3 regions of the Blastococcus montanus genome follow, and region 3 is predicted to be linked to each of the others. Evidence: riboswitches for the same ligand, from Rfam matches in the RefSeq annotation. Region 3 holds a riboswitch; each other region holds the start of a gene.
The links. Region 3 has a riboswitch for thiamine pyrophosphate ahead of thiD (bifunctional hydroxymethylpyrimidine kinase/phosphomethylpyrimidine kinase). Riboswitches for the same ligand answer to the same signal wherever they lie in the genome.
Positions count from the first base shown of each region.

Region 1: linked by a shared signal. The riboswitch ahead of ABDB74_RS00420 (ECF transporter S component) and the one ahead of thiD (bifunctional hydroxymethylpyrimidine kinase/phosphomethylpyrimidine kinase) in region 3 are both predicted to bind thiamine pyrophosphate.
Region 2: linked by a shared signal. The riboswitch ahead of ABDB74_RS00395 (cytosine permease) and the one ahead of thiD (bifunctional hydroxymethylpyrimidine kinase/phosphomethylpyrimidine kinase) in region 3 are both predicted to bind thiamine pyrophosphate.

Region 1 covers NZ_CP155551.1:89,594-92,853, forward strand. Annotated here, with positions in the region: gene ABDB74_RS00415 (ATP-binding cassette domain-containing protein) at 1-1,364, opposite strand, end outside; gene ABDB74_RS00420 (ECF transporter S component) at 1,419-2,042, opposite strand; TPP riboswitch at 2,040-2,143, opposite strand; gene ABDB74_RS00425 (hypothetical protein) at 2,396-2,683, shown strand; gene ABDB74_RS00430 (Nramp family divalent metal transporter) at 2,819-3,260, opposite strand, start outside.
Region 2 covers NZ_CP155551.1:85,919-89,178, reverse strand. Annotated here, with positions in the region: gene ABDB74_RS00410 (energy-coupling factor transporter transmembrane component T) at 1-404, shown strand, start outside; gene ABDB74_RS00405 (TenA family protein) at 438-1,055, opposite strand; gene ABDB74_RS00400 (TenA family transcriptional regulator) at 1,052-1,645, opposite strand; TPP riboswitch at 1,692-1,803, shown strand; gene ABDB74_RS00395 (cytosine permease) at 1,793-3,139, shown strand; gene thiE (thiamine phosphate synthase) at 3,136-3,260, shown strand, end outside.
Region 3 covers NZ_CP155551.1:4,248,328-4,251,587, reverse strand. Annotated here, with positions in the region: gene ABDB74_RS20435 (DNA polymerase IV) at 1-353, opposite strand, end outside; gene ABDB74_RS20430 (TenA family transcriptional regulator) at 399-1,070, opposite strand; gene thiD (bifunctional hydroxymethylpyrimidine kinase/phosphomethylpyrimidine kinase) at 1,067-1,879, opposite strand; TPP riboswitch at 1,947-2,040, opposite strand; gene ABDB74_RS20420 (DUF3291 domain-containing protein) at 2,128-2,631, shown strand; gene ABDB74_RS20415 (DinB family protein) at 2,708-3,253, shown strand.

The DNA.
Region 1 (3,260 bases), 140 kb from region 3:
GCGGCGACCGCGCACCCGCGGGCGCGCTGCTCGGCCAGCAGGGTGACGACCTCCCGCCAGGTGGCGGCGTCCTGCCCGAAGGTCGGCTCGTCGAGCACGAGCACCCGGGGCGAGGTGGCCAGCACGGTCGCCACCGACAGCCGGCGCTGCTGGCCGCCGGAGAGGGTGTAGGGGTTGGCGTCGGCGAAGGGGGTCAGCCCCAGCCGCTCCAGCAGCTCCTCCGCCGTCGCCCGGGCGGCGGCCGCGCCGGTGCCCGAGCGCAGCGGCCCGAGGGCCAGCTCGTCGCGCAGCCGGCCGGTGAGGAACTGCTGCTCGGGGTGCTGGAACACCGTGCCGATGCGGGTGACCAGCTCGCCGGCGCGCCAGCGGGCCGGGGCCCGGCTCCCGCCGCGCACGCCCGCGGCGAGCTCCGCCCCGGCCTCGACCCGGCCGGTGCCCGGTTCCCGCAACCCGGCGAGGAGCAGGGCCAGCGTGGACTTCCCCCGCCCGTTGGCCCCGGTGACGGCCAGTGCGGTGCCGCCGCGGAGGGTGGCGTCGGTGGGGCGCAGCGCCGGGTGCGCCGCCCCGCGGTAGGTGAACCCGGCGGCCTCCGCGGTGAGGAGGACCGGTCCGTCCGTCGCGGCGGGCAGGCGCAGCCCCTCGGCGCGCCGCGGCGGGCGCCACGTGGGTGGGTGCTCGACGAGCCCGCCCGGCACCACCTCCATCACGCGGTCGACCAGCGGCAGCCAGGGGCCGGCGTCGTGGTCGACGACGACGACGGTGGCCCGGCGGTCGGCGGTGGCCCGCGCCACGGCGGTGCGGACCAGCTCGGCGCCCGGCGGGTCGAGCTGGGCGGTCGGCTCGTCGAGCAGCAGGAGCCCGGGGCGGCGGGCCAGCGCACCGGCGAGGACGAGCCGCTGCTTCTCCCCGCCGGAGAGCGCATGGGTGGGCCGGTCCCGGCCGTGGCCGAACCCCACCGCCGCCAGCACCTCGTCGACCCGTGGCCAGATCCGGTCGGCGGGCAGGCCGGCGTTCTCCAGCCCGAACGCGACGTCGTCACCGGCCCGGGTCATGACGAGCTGGCTGTCGGGGTCCTGCGCGAGCATCCCCAGCCGCCCGCGCGCGTCCGGCGGTGCGACGCCGGCGACGGTCAGCTCCCCGACGAGCTCGGCGGCCTCCGGGTCGAGGATGCCCGCCAGCGCCCACAGCAGCGTGGACTTCCCCGCCCCGGAGGCGCCGGTGAGCAGCACCCGCTCACCGGGCTCGATGGTCAGGTCGACGCCGGTCAGCGCCCAGGCCCGCCGCGAGGCGTGCCGGACGCCCAGGCCGCGGGCCACCACCCGGGCGGGCCGTGCCTCCTCGGACGGTCGCCCGCTGCCCACCACGGTGGGCAGCGGGCGAGCGTCCGGCGAACGTCTGCCGAGCACGACGCCCGCGCGTCAGACGCGCTGGCGGCCCGCGGCGAAGGAGCTCAGCGCCCCCGTCCGGGCCAGCGCGCGGACCAGCAGCAGGCCGACCACACCGGCGAGCAGCACGCTGGAGAGCACGGTGAACACGGCGTAGGCCACGTTCAGCCAGAACGCGACGTCCGGGTAGTAGAGCGTGATGTCGAGGATCGACGTCGACAGCCCGGCGGTGACGCCGGCCAGGATGGCGGTGCCCCAGCCGAAGCTGCGGTAGCGGGTGAGCAGGAAGCCGAGCTCGGCACCGAGGCCCTGCACGAAGCCGTAGACGATGATGATCATGCCGTAGGGGGACCCGAGCAGCAGGCTGACCGCGGCCGCGAGGGTGGAGGCGAACACCGCCGCGCCCGGCTTGCGGACCAGCAGCCCGGCGACGACGCCGGGCATCAGGTAGACGCCGTTGCGCAGCCCCTTGATCGGCGGGAAGAAGTCCAGCGGGGTCGAGGTGGCCTCGCCGACGAGGTTCCACGCCCAGAAGACGACGCCGAAGGCGACGCCCAGGACGGCGGCGACGACGATGTCGACGGTGCGCCAGCGGACGCCACCGGGGTTGCGCTCGGCGGTGTCGGCGGACGACGGACGGACGGCCGGTTCGGCCATGGTGTTCCTCCAGACTCCCTGCGCCGGCATGACCCGGATCAGGTTCGAGGGTCTGCGGTGTCCCGCACTCTCAGCGCCGAAGCGCTCCCCTGCTGTGAATGTGTGTTCAGTTGTGCCGCCGACCCTAGATGCAGGGCCCGGGGTAGGAGCGACCGGGCTTCGCCGGCTTCTCGATCACTCGTCCGGCAGCGCGCCGAGGCACCCGGTGGCCGCCGCCGGGAATGCGGCCGAGCTTCTGACGGGTATCGGCTGACATGGTCCTCAGATCGCTCGCACCGCAGAGAGGGGCACCTCGTCCGCCATTCTCTCCGCAGGCGACTGGACGGCAGTCCGTTGCGTCATGGGGAGATGGCATGTTCGGCCGACACGAGAACGTGAGCACCCTGACGGCTGAGCTCGCGGAAGTCGATGCACAGATCTCCGCCCATCCTCTGGCATCACGCCGCATTCGCGCCGCCCAGGCGGAAGTGGCCAGTTCTGAGTCCAGGGATGCGGCTGAGATCGACGGGGAGCTCGCGGCCGACGGGCTGCCGAGCGTCGAGGAGCTCGGCAGGGCTCACGTGTCCGGCACGTGGAGCTGGTGGAAGCTCCACCGGAGGAAGAGGAGGCACGAGAAGAGGATCGAACGCGCCGCTCGGTGAGCGCACCGAGGTGTCGTGCGTGCGGGATCTGCTCGTCGTCGGGCCGCGGGGTCGGACAGTGAGGTGTCCGGACGACGGCAGCTGGCACCGCTCCTCCACCCTCCGCGATGCCCTGGCGCACGGGGCAGGCGGCCCTCAGCCGAGGAGGCCGAGGAGCAGGTGGGCGTTCAGGCCGATGATCAGCGCCGCGACCACGGCGCCGGCGACCGTGGTGACCCGGCGGTTCACCCAGCCGGCCATGAGGTCGCGGCGGCTGGTCAGCCAGAGCAGCGGGACGAGCGCGAACGGGATGCCGAAGGAGAGCACCACCTGCGACCAGACCAGGGCGGTCGTCGGGTCGCCGCCGAGCACCAGGACGGCCAGCGCGGGGGCGAGCGTGATCAGCCGTCGGGTGAGCACCGGGATGTGCCGCTTGAGGAAGCCGGCCATCACGACCTGCCCGGCGTGCGTGCCCACGGACGACGACGCGAACCCCGACGCCAGCAGCGCGATGGCGAAGGCGAGCGCGGCCCCGGTGCCGAGCTGGTCGCCGAGCCCGGCGTGCACGCCCTCGAGGGTGTCGGCGCCGCTGCCGCTG
Region 2 (3,260 bases), 140 kb from region 3:
TCGCCGACGCGCTCACCATCCACTGGCGGGTGTCCACCCGGTTCGCCTACGGCGCGCTCGCCGCCCTGCGCCTGGCGCCGCTGCTGGTCGCCGAGTTCGAGTCGGTCCGCCTGGCGCGGCGGACCCGCGGGGTGGAGGCCGGCCGGAGCCCCGTCGCGCGGGTCCGGCTGCTCGCCGGCGTGGGGTTCACCCTGCTCGTCGGTGCGGTGCGCCGCGGCTCCCGGCTGGCGACCGCGATGGACGCTCGCGGTTTCGACTCCGGCATCGTGCGCACCAACGCCCGCGGATCGCGGCTGCACCCCCGCGACACCTGGTTCGTCCTCGCCACGGCGGCGGTCTGCGCGGTCGCCGTCACGCTCAGCGTGGTCACCGGGAACTGGTCACCGGTCTTCGTGGGCGGCTGACCGGCGCCCACCGGGCCGGGCGGGGCCCCGGTGTCAGGCGCCGCGCCAGGCGGCGTCGAAGAAGCCGACCTCCAGCTGCATCGCCCGGGAGTAGGCCGCCCGCAGCGCCGGGGTGTCGACGGCGACGGTGTCCAGCAGCCGCTCGAGGGTGGCGGCGAGCTCCTCGAAGCCGGGGTCGGCGTAGGTGCGCACCCACTCCTCGTACGGGCCGGACGCCCGGCCGGCCAGCGACTGCCCGAGGTGGGCGTACAGGCGCATGCAGGGGGTCATCGCCGCGCAGGTCAGCGCGACGCCGCCCAGCGAGGCCGTGGCCAGCAGGAAGTCGGTGTAGGCCGACGTCGCCGGCACCGGCCGGACGGCGGTCAGGTCGATGTCCCAGCGCCGCGCGTAGGAGGCGTGCAGGCGCAGCTCCTCGCGCACCCCGGCCAGCAGGTCGGCGAAGACGTCGAGGCAGGCGCGGTCGGGGCTGTGCGCGACGCCCAGGGCGTAGGCCCGGGCGAACGCCTCCAGGAAGAACGCGTCCTGGGCCACGTACCCGGCGAACCGGTCCCGCGGCAGCGTGCCGTCGGCGATCCCCTGCACGAAGGGGTGCGCCAGCGCCGCGGCGGCGCGGTCGGCCTCGGCGGTCCAGAGCTCGCGGGACAGGCTCATCGCGTCGCCACCGCCATGTCCCAGAACGCGATCTCCGCCGCGACGACCTCGAGGAAGACGCGCTCGTCACCTCCGCCGACGGCGTCCGCCGCCGCCGCGAGGCCCGCCACGTAGCCGCCGAAGCCCGGCGCCGTCCAGTGCTCGACGAACTCCCGGTAGGCGGGCGCGCCCGGGAGCGCGGCCGACCAGGCGTCGAGGTAGGTGCGCTCGATGGTCCACAGCGCGGTCAGCGCGGCCGGGACGTCGGCGCCGTCGAGCCGCTCGAGCAGGTTCGCGTAGGCGGTCGTGGCCGGCAGCGCTGGCGCGGACAGGTCCAGCCCCCGGGCCGCCGCCCGCTCCTCGAACCAGTCCAGCTCCTGGACCAGGGCCAGGGCTCCGCGGGCGAGCACCTCCTGGGCCGCCCGCGGTGCACGGGCCAGCAGCCGGGCCTGGAAGCGGAGGAGGTCGGCGACGAACCGCGCGTCCTGCACCAGCCAGGTGTGGAAGGCCGACGGCGCGATCGTGCCGTCCCGCACGGCGGTGAGGAAGGGATGTCGGGTGGCGTCCGCGAACGCGTCGGCATGGCGGACGGGCAGCTCGTCGACCGGCACGAGCGCCGACTGTACGAGACCCCCTAGGGTGGCGGTGTCACGGCCGAGGCCGTGGTGCGGGAGCTCGGATCGACCGGGCTGAGAGGGCGGCTGCCGCGCCGCCGACCGCTGGAACCTGACCGGGTAATGCCGGCGTAGGGAGTGATCATGAGCAGTTCCGGAGCCGTCGGCGCAGCCACCCGCGGGGAGGACGCGCCGCTCACCCTGTCCGAGCCGCCGCCCCGGACCCTCGGCCTGCGGGAGACCGCCGGGCTCTGGGCCAGCCTGGGCATCAGCCTGCTGCTGCCCGTGGCGGCCACCTTCGTGGTCCTCGCCGACCGGCCGCTGTGGCACACGATCGGGGCCGTCGTCGTCGGCGCGGTCATCGGCTCGGTGCTGCTGGGGCTGGGCGCCGCCGCCGGCGCCCGCGAGGGCGTGCCGGCGATGGTGCTGCTCCGCGGCCTGCTGGGGCGGCGGACCTCGTTCCTGCCCACCGGCTTCAACCTGGTGCAGTGCGTCGGCTGGGCCGCCTTCGAGATCCTGATCATCTCCGAGGCCGCCGCGCGGGCCCTCGACGCGCCGCGCTGGCCGTTCGCGCTCGCCGCGGGCACCTTCGCCACGCTGATGGCGCTGCGCCCGCTCGGTGTGGTGCGGGTGCTCGCGCGCTACGCCGTCTGGGCAGCGATCGCCGCGATCGTGTACCTCTTCGTCCAGGTCCTGTCCGAGCCGCTGCCGCCGGTCACCGAGGGCGGGGCGACGTCCTTCTGGACGGCGACCGACATCGTCATCGCCCTGCCGATCTCGTGGTTCCCGCTGGCGGCCGACTACACCCGGCACGTCCGCAGCGGGCGGACCGCCTTCGTCGGGACGGCGTCCGGCTACGGCCTGGCGACCGTGGCCATGTTCAGCCTCGGGGTGATCGCCCTGGCCGCCTACGGCCGCGGCGGGCTCGACGTCATCGACGCCATGCTCGCCGTGCCGCTGGGCCTGGTCGCCGTGCTGGTGCTGCTCGTGGTGGAGGTCGACGAGGCGTTCGCCAACGTGTACTCGACGGCGGTGTCGGCGCAGAACGTGGTCGCCCGCCTCGACCGCCGGGTCCTCGCCGTGGCGGTCGGCGTGGTGGCGACCACCCTCGCCCTGGCCTTCGACCTCGCCGCCTACGAGCCGTTCCTCTTCCTGATCGGCGCGGTGTTCGTCCCGCTCATCGGGGTCTTCGTCGTCGCCTACTTCCTGCTGCCGCGCGGGGCGTGGGACACCTCCGACACCGCGCGCGCCCGCCCAGCGCTCCTGCTCCCCTGGGTGGCCGGCTTCGTGGCCTACCAGCTGACGCTGCCGACCTTCTTCGCCGGTCCGGGCGCCGCCTGGACGGCGTGGTGGACCGAGCGCCAGCTCGACCTGGGCATCGACCCGGCCAACGGCTGGTCGGCCTCGCTGGTGAGCCTTGCCGTGGCCGCGTTGCTGACCGTGGCCGTGGCCCTGCCGGGCGCCCTGCGGCACCGCCGGGCGGCAGCGTGACCGCGTCCCTCGGGGGCCTGCACGTCCTCACCGACGCCCGGGTCGGCCGGGCGGCGCTCGACGCGGTGACCGCCGCCGTCGCCGCCGGCGCCCCGGTGGTCCAGGTGCGGTCCAAGGACGC
Region 3 (3,260 bases):
CGCGGTGCGCCGGCGGCGAGGTCGACGTACGCCTCGTCGATGGAAACCGGCTCGACCAGCGGGGAGAGTTCGCGGAGCAGATCCATGACGACGTCGGAGGTCCGCCGGTAGGCGGCGAACCGGCCACCGAGGAAGGCCGTCCCCGGCGGGCAGCGGCGGCGGGCCTCCGCCGTGGACATCGCCGATCGCGCCCCGTAGGCCCGCGCCTCGTAGGACGCCGTGGCGACGACGCCGCGCCCGCCGACCCCGCCGACGACGACCGGCCGGCCGCGCAGCGAGGGCTTGTCCCGCTGCTCGACGGCGGCGAAGAACGCGTCGAGGTCGAGGTGCAGCACACTCGCCTCCCGCCGCATGCCCTCGATGATCGCCCGAACCGCTGCGTGGGGGTGCAACGACCCTCAGACCGGGACGGCCCACTCCTCGCGGGCGTGGGCCGCGCGCCAGAACTCGAGCTCGTAGCGGGTGGCGACCGCGAACGCCGCCTGCATGGCGGGCTCGTCGGCCGGCGACGTCGCCGCCGCCGCGTCGGTGAGCGCCCGGGCGCGGGCCGCCGCCAGCTGGAACGGCTCGGCGTCGTAGGTGGCCACCCAGCGGCGGTACGGGTGGCCGGCGGCCGCCCGCGCCTCGCGGGCCAGCCGCTCCCCGACGTGGGCGTAGATCCAGTAGCAGGGCAGCACGGCGGCGGCCGCGACGGCGTAGGGCGCGGTCGCCGCCGTCGCCACCAGGTACGAGACGTAGCCCAGGCAGGTGGGTGACGCGGCCGGCGGGGGGCCGGCCGGCCCGAGCAGCTCGGAGGCCAGCAGGTCGGCGTGCAGCTGCGTCTCGACGACGCCGCAGTTCTGCGCCCCGCCGGCCCAGAACGCCGCCGCCTCCGCGTCCGGCGCGCGCGCGGCCAGCAGGGCCAGCGCGCGGGCGTACCCGCCGAGGTACAGGGCGTCCTGCTCGAGGTAGTGGCGGAACGCCTCGGGGGCGAGCGTGCCGGCGCCCAGCTCCGCGAGGAAGGGCAGCTCGTCGATCGCCCGGCGGACCTCCGCCGTGGCCGCCCAGGCCCGGGCGCTGAACGTGCTCACGCCGGCCAGATCCCGGCGAAGTGGTGCACCGGCCCGTGCCCGGATCCGATGCGCAGCGCGGCGCCCTCGGTCAGCGCGCGGTGCAGGTAGTCCCGCGCCTCCTCCACCAGCACCGGCCATTCGGGGCGCCCTCCTGCGCGCGCCGCGAGGGCGGCGAGCGCCGACGACAGGGTGCACCCGGTGCCGTGGGTCGCGGAGGTCGCGATCCGCGGCCGGCGGGTGACCGTCGTCCCGGCCGCCGTCGCGAGCACGTCGACGCTCTCGTCGCCGCCGAGGTGCCCGCCCTTGAGCAGCACCGCCCCGGGGCCCAGGTCCAGCAGGGCCTGCGCCTGCCCGGGGAGCTGGGCGACGTCGGTGGCCGGTGCGGTGTCCAGCAGCGCCGCGGCCTCGGGGACGTTGGGGGTGATCAGGTCGGCCACCGGGAGCAGCTCGGCGCGGACGGCGGCGACCGCCTCGTCGTCGATCAGCCGGTCGCCGCTCGTCGCGACCATGACGGGGTCGCAGATCACCGGGCCGGGGCGCCGCGCGGCCAGCACGGCCGCCACCTCGTGGACCACGGCGGCGCTGCCCAGCATGCCCAGCTTGGTCGCGTGCACCTCGACGTCGTCGAGCAGCGTGTGCAGCTGGTGGGCGACGAACTCCGCGGGCACCGGGTGGACCCCGGTGACACCCCGGGTGTTCTGGGCCGTGAGGGCGGTGAGCACGGCGGTGCCGTAGGCGCCGAGTGCGCTGAAGGTCTTCAGGTCGGCCTGGATCCCGGCGCCCCCGCTGGGATCGCTGCCGGCCACGGTGAGGGCGGTGGGGGTCATGACGCCCACGCCGGGTCGGTGCCGTTGTTCTCGCGCAGCGCCGTCCGGGCTGCGCGCAGGTCGATGGCTTCCACGCCGGTGACATCCCTTCGCCAGTGCGAACTGGAGCAGGTTCGACGGGTGTGTTCTCAGTCCCGGGCGGGACACCCCGTGCCACGTACGGTCCGAACCTAACCCAGCCCGCCCTGCGGCGTCACGGGGCGTGGGTGTCCTGGTCCGGCGGGGTCCGGTGCCCTAGGTTCGCGCAGGTGGATCACCATCTCGCCCAGGTGAACGTCTCCCGGCTGCTCGCGCCGCTGGACAGCCCGCTGCTGGCCGACTTCATGGCCGCGCTCGACGAGGTCAACGCCGAGGCCGACCGCGCCCCCGGCTTCGTCTGGCGGCTGCAGACCGAGGACGGCAACGCCACCTCGGTGCAGGCCTTCGGCTGGGACGCCGCCGGCAGCCACGGCGTGGTCGTGAACCTCACCGTCTGGCGGGACGTCGAGTCGCTCGCCGGCTACGTGTTCGGCGGGCGGCACGTGCAGATCATGCGGCGGCGCCGGGAGTGGTTCGCCCGGGCGGCGGAGGCGACGACGGCGCTGTGGTGGATCCCGGCCGGCTCGCTGCCGACCACCGACGACGCCGAGGCGCGGATCCGCCATCTGCGCGCCCACGGGCCCACGCCGGAGGCCTTCACCTTCCGCACGCCTTTCGCGCCGGTGACCGGTGCGGTCGTGCCGGCCGACGACGACTGGCTCTGCCCGGTATGAGGCCGCTCCGGCCGGACCGCCCCCGGGTCGGCCGGGGATCTGGTGCACGACATGGGCGATCGCTAGGTTCCGCCGTGTGACGGGGACCGATCGCCACGGCCGTCCGTACCCACCGGTGGACGGCGACGAGGTCGCCACGCTGCTGGGCTTCCTGGACCACCACCGCGCCACCCTGGCGTGGAAGTGCGCGGGACTGGACGCCGATGCCCTCCGGGTCCCGGTGGCCGCCTCGTCGATCACGCTGGGCGGGCTGCTGAAGCACATGGCTCTCGTCGAGGCGCTGTGGTTCTCGCTGTGGCTGCACGGTCGCAGTCCGGGCGACCCGTGGGTGGCGGTCGACTGGGACGCCGATCCCGACTGGGCGTGGCGCTCCGCCGCAGGGGACTCTCCCGAGGAGCTCCGGGGGCTCTGGGAGGCCGCCGTCGCGCGCTCCCGCGACCTCGTCGCCGAGGCGCTCGCCGACGGCGGTCTCACTCGCCAGGCCGTCGTGGCGCCCTGGCCCCCGGACGACGTCCGGCCGACCCTGCGCTGGATCCTGCTCCACATGGTGGAGGAGTACGCCCGGCACAACGGTCACGCCGACCTCATCCGGGAGTCGATCGACGGCCAGGTCGGCGACTAGCAGGGGC